Regions from separate parts of the Mesorhizobium sp. L103C131B0 genome, predicted to be linked through region 2. Evidence: predicted binding sites of a transcription regulator. Region 2 holds the regulator's gene; each other region holds the start of a gene.
The links. Region 2 encodes PhoB, which activates phosphate uptake and scavenging genes when phosphate is short. Its sites were predicted from a motif close to TGTCATNNANCTGTCAT; they were not measured.

Region 1: a site for PhoB is predicted at 1,838-1,854, ahead of ppk2 (polyphosphate kinase 2). Genes of this name have one in related genera too.
Region 3: a site for PhoB is predicted at 1,258-1,274, ahead of X730_RS139220 (DUF1045 domain-containing protein). Genes of this name have one in related genera too.

The regions. Positions count from the first base shown of each region.
Region 1 is NZ_AYXC01000004.1:136,898-140,173, forward strand. Features, by position in the region: gene X730_RS154320 (dihydrofolate reductase family protein) at 27-671, shown strand; gene ppk2 (polyphosphate kinase 2) at 857-1,777, opposite strand; gene X730_RS154310 (aldo/keto reductase) at 2,021-3,064, shown strand; gene X730_RS154305 (glycosyl transferase family 90) at 3,085-3,276, opposite strand, start outside.
Region 2 is NZ_AYXC01000010.1:130,538-133,813, forward strand. Features, by position in the region: gene pstB (phosphate ABC transporter ATP-binding protein PstB) at 1-498, shown strand, start outside; gene phoU (phosphate signaling complex protein PhoU) at 540-1,244, shown strand; gene phoB (phosphate regulon transcriptional regulator PhoB) at 1,261-1,950, shown strand; gene X730_RS146930 (ROK family protein) at 1,981-3,216, opposite strand.
Region 3 is NZ_AYXC01000021.1:153,356-156,631, forward strand. Features, by position in the region: gene X730_RS139230 (hypothetical protein) at 1-184, shown strand, start outside; gene iolB (5-deoxy-glucuronate isomerase) at 366-1,178, shown strand; gene X730_RS139220 (DUF1045 domain-containing protein) at 1,316-2,023, shown strand; gene X730_RS139215 (alpha-D-ribose 1-methylphosphonate 5-triphosphate diphosphatase) at 2,059-3,213, shown strand; gene phnN (phosphonate metabolism protein/1,5-bisphosphokinase (PRPP-forming) PhnN) at 3,210-3,276, shown strand, end outside.

The DNA.
Region 1 (3,276 bases), on a different contig from region 2:
CAACTGGTCACCAAAGGGAGTCTTCCATGTCCAAACTGCGCGTCAATGCCTTCACCTTGTCGCTCGACGGTTTCGGCGCCGGTCCTGACCAGGACCTGCAAAATCCGCTCGGCGTTGGTGGCGAAGATCTGCACAAATGGATGACCGGCACCCGCACCTTCCACGAGATGGTCGGCAAGGATGGCGGCAGCACCGATGTGGACGACCGGTTCACCGTCCGCAGCTTCGACAATGTCGGCGCCTGGATCCTCGGCCGCAACATGTTCGGCCCGATCCGCGGCGAATGGCCGGATGAGAACTGGAAGGGCTGGTGGGGCAACAACCCGCCCTATCACGTGCCGACCTTCGTGCTGACCCATCACAAGCGCGACCCCATTGTGATGGAAGGCGGCACCATTTTCCGCTTCGTTACCGGCGGCATCCACGCCGCGCTCGAACAAGCAAAGGCTGCGGCCGGCGGCAAGGATGTCCGCGTCGGCGGCGGCGTTTCCACTATCCGGCAATATCTCAAGGAGAAGCTCATCGACGAGTTGCATCTGGCTGTGTCGCCAGTGTTGCTCGGGAGGGGCGAGAGCCTGTTTGCCGGGCTGGATATGCTGAAGCTGGGTTACCAGTGCACCGAGCAGGTGGCCACGGCGCTCGCCACGCATGTGACGATCAAGCGGGTGTAGTGGCGAAGTGATAGGCGCAGGCTTCTTTCTCCCCGTTCTACGGGGAGAAATGCCCGGCAGGCAATGAGGGGCAGCGCTGCTTTGGAGGTTAGCAGCGTCCGACGGCTGTGAATTCGTCGCCGGAGCTGCCCCTCATCCGCCCTTCCGGCACCTTCTCCCCGTGAAACGGGGAGAAGGAAAAGTGCTCAATACTTCTCCGGCACGTAAAGCTCGCGCGGCAGGACCTGGCGCTCGTACTCCGGGTTGAACACCCGCTCGGGCAGCGTGATTTCTTCGTGCGGCACGTCCTCATAGGGCAGCTGTTTGAGGAGATGGTCGATGCAGTTCAGCCGCGCCCGCTTCTTGTCGTTGCCTTCGACGATGTACCACGGTGCCTCTGGGATGTTGGTGCGGGCAAACGTCTCTTCCTTGGCCTTGGTGTACTGCTCCCAGCGCACGCGCGACTGCAGGTCCATCGGCGACAGCTTCCACTGCTTCATCGGGTCGTGGATGCGCATCATGAAGCGCATCTGCTGTTCCTCGTCGGTGATCGAGAACCAGTATTTGACCAGCGTGACGCCGGAGCGGACCAGCATGCGCTCGAACTCCGGCACGTCGCGGAAGAACTCTTCGACCTGATCGGGTTCGGCAAAGCCCATCACCCGCTCGACGCCGGAGCGGTTGTACCAGGAGCGGTCGAACAGCACGATCTCGCCGCCGGCCGGCAGATGCGGCACGTAGCGCTGGAAATACCATTGTGACTTTTCGCGCTCGGTCGGCGCCGGCAGCGCCACGACGCGGCAGATGCGCGGGTTGAGGCGCTGGGTGATGCGCTTGATGACGCCGCCCTTGCCGGCGGAATCACGGCCCTCGAAAACCACCACCAGCTTCTTCTTGTGGTAGGCAACCCAGGACTGCAGCTTGATCAGTTCCGACTGCAAGCCGATCAGGTCGCGGAAATACTGCATGCGATCGATCGACGGCGGATGCGCGTTCTTGTAGATCTTGGCGATCTCCAGCGACAGCGCCGGCTCCGAGATTTCCAGCTCATAGTCCTCATCGAGCGTGTCGGCGAGTTCGGCTTCCAGCCAATCCCTGGCCGCAGAATTCTGCTTTAGCTCATTCATTTCCACTGCTCCGCTTGCCGGCTGACATGAAACCCTGAGCCGACTTGATATAGGCCGGCAATGACGGTTTTATTGCAAGCCGCCGGCCAGCCGGTCATCACTGCAAACCAGCGAGCATTGCCGATCCATCGCCCTGGGATGGCGACAAGCCGCTCAAATTGTCCTACAAATGGCGGACCCGTTCGGGCTTCCCCGCCCTTTCCTGCTAAAACCACCTCCCCACCAAAACTACGAGGATCTGACATGGAATACCGCACGCTTGGCCGTTCCGGCTTGAAAGTTTCGGCGCTGACCTTGGGAACCATGACCTTCGGCGGCAGCGGGCCGTTCGCTGCCGTCGGCAATTCCGATCTCGCGGAGGCCTCGCGCATCATCGACACTTGCATCGATGCCGGCATCAATCTCATCGACACCGCCAATGTCTATTCCAACGGTCTGTCGGAAGAGATCATCGGCGAGGCGCTCGGCGGCAAGCGCAAGAACGACGTGCTGATCGCCTCCAAGGCGCGCATGCGGATCGGCAAGGGCCCCAATGACGAAGGCCTGTCGCGCCATCATCTGATCCGCGAATGCGAGAAGAGCCTGAAGCGCCTCAGGACCGATGTCATCGACATCTATTTCCTGCACGAATGGGACGGCGCGACACCGCTCGAGGAAACCATCTCCGCGCTCGACACGCTGGTTGCCCAGGGCAAAATCCGCTATGTCGGCTGCTCCAACTATTCCGGCTGGCAGGTCATGAAGGCGCTCGGCATCAGCGACAGCCAGCACCAGCCGCGCTTCGTCACCCAGCAGATCCACTACACGCTGGAAGCACGCGAGGCCGAGTATGAGCTCTTGCCGATCTCGGTCGACCAGGGCCTTGGCGTGCTGGTGTGGAGCCCGCTCGCCGGCGGCCTGCTGTCGGGCAAATACCGCCGCGACAGTCCGACGGCGCGCCAGATCGGCGGCTGGTCGGAACCGCCGATCCGCGACGAGGGCCGGCTGTGGCGGATCGTCGACGTGCTGGTCGACATCGGCGCCACTCGCGGCGTCTCGGCGGCCCAGGTGGCGCTGGCTTGGCTGCTTGGCCGGCCGGCCGTCAGTTCGCTGGTGATCGGCGCACGCAACGAGGCCCAGTTGAAAGACAATCTCGCCGCGGCAAGCCTGACGCTGTCCTTTGATGAACGCCAGCGTCTCGATGCCGTCAGCCGGCCGCCGGTGCTCTATCCCTACTGGCACCAGCAGTTTACGGCGAAGGACCGCTTCGGCCCGGCCGATCTGGTTATGGACCGCAGCGTCATCTGACTTAAGGGCGCCGGAAGCGGCTAGCCCGCGATAAACCGCCAGACCTGCGGATCGGGCTCGATCTGGCCGCTGAGCACGAAATATTTGTAGAGCACGAGCAGGCAGATCGCCTGCTCGGCCCGCTCGTCGGCGAATTTGCGGCAATAGGCGTTGGCCGCCGCAACGATGCGCTGGGCCTCGGCCGGATGCTGCTCGAGATGATGCACCCGCTC
Region 2 (3,276 bases):
GGCATGGTGTTCCAGAAACCCAACCCGTTCCCGAAGTCGATCTACGAGAACGTCGCCTACGGCCCGCGCATCCATGGGCTGGCCAAGCGCAAGTCCGACATGGACCAGATCGTCGAGCAGAGCCTGAAGAAGGCGGCGATCTGGAACGAGGTCAAGGACCGCCTGCAGGAGCCCGGCACCGGCCTGTCCGGCGGCCAGCAGCAGCGCCTGTGCATCGCGCGCGCCATCGCCGTGTCGCCGGAGGTGATCCTGATGGACGAGCCCTGCTCGGCGCTCGATCCGATCGCCACCGCCCGTGTCGAGGAGCTGATCGACGAACTGCGCCAGAACTACACGATCGTCATCGTCACCCACTCGATGCAGCAGGCGGCGCGCGTGTCGCAGCGCACGGCGATGTTCCATCTCGGCTATCTCGTCGAGGAGGGCGCCACCGACAAGATGTTCACCAACCCCGACGACAAGCGCACCCAGGACTACATTACCGGCCGCTTCGGCTGAGCCGTCCGGCGGGTGAATTTTCAGGCACGAGGACCAAGATCATGGGTGAACATACCGTCGCCTCCTTCGATGAAGAGCTCGGGCAGATCAGCAAGCTGATCCGCGACATGGGCGATCTGGCAGGCTCGATGGTCAGCGGCTCGACCAGGGCGCTGCTCAATTCGGACAATGCGCTGGCACAGCGTGTCGTTTCCGACGACGCCATCATGGATGCGCGCCAGCGCGAACTGGACGACCGCGCCATCACGCTGATCGCCAAGCGCCAGCCGATGGCCAACGATCTGCGCGCCGTGGTCGGCTCGATCCGCATGGCCGGCGACCTCGAGCGCATCGGCGATCTCGCCAAGAACATCGCCAAACGCGTCGGCACCGTGGGCTTGAGCGTCACGCCGCGCGACCTCTCGCACTCCATCGATGCCATGGCGCAGCTGGTGCTGATCCAGGTGCAAGGCGTCGTCGAGGAATATGCCGCCACCGATGCGGCAGCTCTTGCAAAACTCAGGAATGACGACGAGCGCATCGACGTCAAATACACGTCCGTGTTTCGTGAGCTCTTGACCTACATGATGGAAGACCCTCGCAACATCACCGCCTGCACGCATCTCTTGTTCTGCGCCAAGAATCTTGAGCGCATCGGCGATCATGTCACCAACATCGCCGAAAATGCGTATTATGTGCTGACCGGCCAGCAATTGCCCGCCAATCGTCCGAAGCAGGACGAGACGGCGATGGCCACGCCGGCCTGATGAGGGTGAACTGCCTATGATCGCGCCACGCATCATGGTCGTGGAGGACGAGGAGCCGCTAGGCGTGCTCCTCCGCTACAACCTCGAATCCGAAGGCTATCACGTCGAGGTGGTGACACGCGGCGACGAGGCCGAGATCCGCCTGCAGGAAAACGTGCCCGATCTCCTGGTGCTCGACTGGATGGTGCCCGCTGTTTCCGGCATCGAGCTCTGCCGGCGGCTTAGAGTGCGGCCCGAAACCGAGCGGCTGCCGATCATCATGCTGACCGCGCGCGGTGAGGAAAGCGATCGCGTGCGCGGCCTGTCCACCGGTGCCGACGACTATCTGGTCAAGCCATTCTCGACGCCGGAGTTCATGGCGCGCGTGAAGGCGCTGCTGCGCCGGGCCAAGCCGGAAGTGCTGTCCAGCGTGCTCAAGGTCGGCGACATCGTGCTCGACCGCGAGTCGCACCGTGTCTACCGCAAGAAGAGCGAGATCAGGCTCGGACCGACCGAGTTCCGGCTGCTCGAATTCATGATGCGCCATCCCGGCCGCGTGTTCTCGCGCAGCCAACTGCTCGACAATGTCTGGGGCGAGACGATCTACATCGACGAGCGAACCGTCGACGTCCATGTCGGGCGCTTACGCAAAGCGGTCAACAACGGCCGCATGCCGGATGTCATCCGTACCATTCGCGGCGCCGGCTACGCGATCAGGGAAGACTAGGATGCTGCGCGTCGCGCCGTTGCCGGCCATTCAGGCGACATGCTTGCCGGATTTGGCCTGAATGCCCGGCGCGAAAATCTCCTGATCGACGAAGCCGAGCGCGCGCATGGCACAGCCTTCGCGGATCAGCGGCAGCTCGTTGGGCTCGGTGTCGAAGGAGATCGACTTCGAGTGCTGGCCGCCGGCGGTCTGGGCGATCGCTTCGCGCAATGCCGGCTCGATCAGGTCGAAGGCGGCGGCGCTGACGCCAACCATGGCGACAGGCGCCGGGTCGATCAGCGCAAACAGGCTGCCGAGGCCGAAGCCGAGCGCCTCACCGGCCTTGCGATAGGCTTCGCGCTCCGGGCCATCGGTTTCGCGGGCGCGCGCGGCGAGTGCGCGCATATCAGCGTCGCCGATATCGACCGGCTCGGCATCTTCGCTCATCATTTTGGCGCTGCGCCAGATGGCGTAGTTTCCGGCATAGGCCTCGACGCAGCCGCGCCGCCCGCAGCGGCAGAGCGCGCCGCCCGGACGGTGGATCATGTGGCCGAACTCGCCGCCCGAGGAATGGGTGCCGGTGAACAGTTCGCCTTTCAGCACCAGCCCCATGCCGATGCCGTGCGACAAGAGGATCGCGATGAAATTGTCGCGGTAGCGCTCGGGCTGGCGCCATTGCAGGGCCACCGCCATCATATTGCAGTCGTTCTCCATGGTGGCAGGAATGCCGAATTCCGCTTCCAACATGTCGGCGAAGGCAATGTCGGTCAGTGGCGTGATTGGCGACCACAGCATGGCCCGCGCCTGCGAATCGGTGATGCCCTGGATGCCCATGGCAATGCGGGCGATGCTCTGGACATCGAGGTCCGGGTCCGCGAGACGCCGCCCGACGATTGCTACGCATTCGCCGATCAGCTCGTCGCGCGGCATGGTCAGCGTGTCGAGCCGGCGCTGTTCTTCCGCGACCACCTGGCCGGCATAGTCGATGACGGTGACGGAGAGGAAGTTCAGCGACAGCACCACGGTCATGACCGCCGCCGCTTCCGGGTTGAGGCCAAGGCCGACCTGCGGCCGGCCGCGTTTCAGCGAGCCGGTCTCGCCAGGCTTGCCTTCAATCAGGATGCCTTCTTGAATTAGATCAGACGAGATTGCCGATATCGTCGAATGGCTGAGGCCGGTGGTCGCCGCAATCTCGGTCCGCGACGGCTGGCCGGCCCGGCGCACGGCCGAAATCACCATCGCACGGTTGCGACGGCGCAGATCGTCGTGGCGGATCCCAACCGACATTTGTTTTCCTCCCGGCCTCCTCGCGCCTCATGATAGTGAAGGCGTTCGACGGCACCAGCC
Region 3 (3,276 bases), on a different contig from region 2:
CGTGATCTGGGCCGGAATAGAATTCGCCTCCGGCACCCCATTCTGGGGCATCATTGCGCTCGGCTTTGCCGCCTACGCGGTGTGGCAGTTCTTCTATCTTTACAAGCCGGTGGAGGAGAGCAAGGCTGCGCCTGATCGACCGAAGACCGGCGAAGCGAAGGCGGACGCCGAACCGAAGGAATGAAGCGGCCGTGGCTCGGAAGGGCTTGCGGGTCGGACACTCGACACCTGGCGTATCGCCTACGTCGGTGATTGGCCGGAACGTCCCTCGCTTCGTCATCCTAGGGTCTTCGCGACGGAGCTTCGCTCTAGGATGACGAAGTTGAGAGGCCGACCTCGAAGACTTGCGATAGGAGAGACAAAACATGTCGAAACTGCTCGTCAAAGCCGACAAGGGCCATGGCCGCGTCGCCCATGTCACGCCCAAAAGCGCCGGATGGACCTATGTCGGCTTCGACCTGCACCGCCTGAAGCCGGGCGAGACCGCATCCGGCAAGACGCAGGATCGCGAAGTCTGCCTGGTGTTCGTCACCGGCAAGGGCACGGCAAGGGCCGGCGGCCAGGAACTCGGCCTGCTCGGCGAGCGCATGTCGCCCTTCGAGGGCAAGCCGTGGTCGGTCTATATTCCGGAGGGTTCGGACTGGTCGGTCACCGCCGACACCGATCTCGAACTCGCGGTCTGCTCGGCGCCGGGCCTGGGCGGCGGCTTGCCCGTTCGCGTCATCGCACCCGACGACCTCGGCCAGGAGACTCGGGGCAAAGGCACCAACACGCGCTACGTCACCAACATATTGCCCGAGGGCAAGCCCGCCGACTCGCTGCTGGTGGTCGAGGTCATCACGCCCGGTGGCCACACATCGAGCTACCCGCCGCACAAGCACGATCAGGACAATCTGCCGGCCGAATCCTATCTTGAGGAAACCTATTACCACCGCCTCAACCCGCCGCAGGGCTTTGCCTTCCAGCGCGTCTACACCGACGCCGACAAGTCGGGCGCCCGCGAACTGGACGAGGCGATGGCGATCGAGGACGGCGATGTCGTGCTGGTGCCCAAGGGCTATCATCCGTGCGCGGCCTGTCACGGCTACGACCTCTATTACCTTAACGTCATGGCCGGGCCGAAGCGGACGTGGAAGTTCCACAACGCGCCCGAGCACGAATGGCTCATGAAGGCCTGATCGGCCTTCGCTTGCGCCGGAAGAAAAATCGTCGGCTAACGATCCATGGGGTCGATTTGCCTTCGAAAACTCGCATAAGCTTCGTCAATCCGTCATGGAAATCACCTATGGCAGCGGGCTGACGAGGATTTTTTTCGATGCGCTACGCCATCTATTTCACCCCGAGGCAGGACGAGCCGTTGGCGCGGATCGCCGCCAACTGGCTGGGTCGCGACCCCTTTGGCGCCGCCACCAGGCCGGTCGAGGCGGTGGGCGAGCTGTCGGCGGCCGAAGTCGCCTTTCACACCGCATCGGCGCGGCGCTACGGTTTTCATGCGACGCTGAAAGCGCCCTTCCGGTTGGCCGCCAACGAAACCGAAAGCTCGTTGCGCGCGGCGCTGGACGCCTTTGCCAAAGCAACGCCGACGGTCACCATCCCGCGCCTGGTCGTCAGCCAGATCGATGGTTTCTTCGCTTTGGTGCCGGAAGGTCCGCTGCCGCCGCTCAACCGTTTCGCCGATGATGTCGTGCTTAGCTTCGACCGTTTTCGCGCGCCGCTCACCGAAGCGGAAATCGAACGGCGCAGCCCGGATTCGCTGAAACCGGCCGAGTTCCGCAATCTCTGTCAGTGGGGCTACCCCTACGTGTTCGAGACCTTTCGCTTCCACATGACGCTGTCCGGCCGGGCCGGGCCGCAGGAAAGCCAACGTCTGCGCGCGGCAATCGACAGCCTGTTCGCCGATGTGCTGCAGCAGCCGGTGCTGGTGGATGCGCTGACGCTGTTCGTCGAAACCGAACCGGGCGCTCCGTTCATGGTGCTTTCGCATCATGCGCTCGGCCGCCGCGCTGCCCGAAAAACCGCCTAACCGCAATTCGTCCGAGTAACCAGGGACCGCCTGAAATGACCGCCGAAACTGTTCTCCACAACGCCCGCATCGTGCTTGCCGACGAGATCGTCGAAGGGTCGCTCGTGCTGCGCGACGGTTTTATCTCCGGCGTCGACGCCGGCACCGGCCACACCGGCGGGGGCATGGGCGGCGAGGACATGGGCGGCGACTACATCATTCCCGGCCTGGTCGAGCTGCACACTGACCATCTCGAAGGCCACTATGCGCCGCGCCCGAAAGTGCGCTGGAACCCGATCGCCGCCGTCCTTGCCCATGACGCGCAGGTGGCCACCGCCGGCATCACCACCGTGCTCGACGCTTTGCGTGTCGGCATGGACGAGGACGCGGATATTACCTCCGACGACATCCGCAAGCTCGCCGGCGCGATCGAGGACAGCGTCGCGAAAGACCGGTTGCGGGCCGACCATTTCTTGCACCTGCGCTGCGAGGTCTCGGCGCCGGATTGCTTGCGGGCTTTCGCCAATTTCGATGGCGACGAGCGGGTCAAACTGGCCTCGCTGATGGACCATGCGCCGGGACAGCGCCAGTTCGTCAATCTCGAGACCTACGCCTATTACTACCAGCGCAAGCTGAAGCTGACCGATCGCGACTTCCAATTGTTCTGCGAAAAGCGGATGTCGGAATCAGCGAAGAATTCGGGACCGAACCGGGTGGCGATATCAGCCGCCTGCAACGAGCGGGGCATTGTGCTGGCGAGCCATGACGACGCCACATCGGGCCATGTCGACGAGGCGATCGAGCAGGGCGTGCGCGTCGCGGAATTCCCGACCACGCTGGAAGCCGCCAAGGCCTCGAAGGATGCCGGGCTCGGCGTGCTGATGGGCGCGCCCAACGTCATGCGCGGCTCCTCGCATTCGGGCAACGTCTCGGCCCGCACGCTGGCCGGCGACGGCCTGCTCGACATATTGTCGTCCGACTACATTCCCTTCAGCCTGATCCAGTCGGCCTTCTTCCTCGGCGACGTCGTCGAGGGCATTTCCCTGCCGCAGGCGGTTGCGATGGTGTCGAAGAATCCGGCCGAGGCGATCGGCCTAAACGACCGCGGCGTCATCGAACAGGGCCGCCGCGCCGACCTCGTGCGTGTGCGCGTCGACGACCATGTGCCGGTCGTGCGCACTGTCTGGCGCCAAGGGCGCCGGGTCGCCTGATGGTCTCGGCGTCGATCGAGCGCGAACTCAGCAGCGAGGCCTTTCCGCTCCGCAACGGCGTGT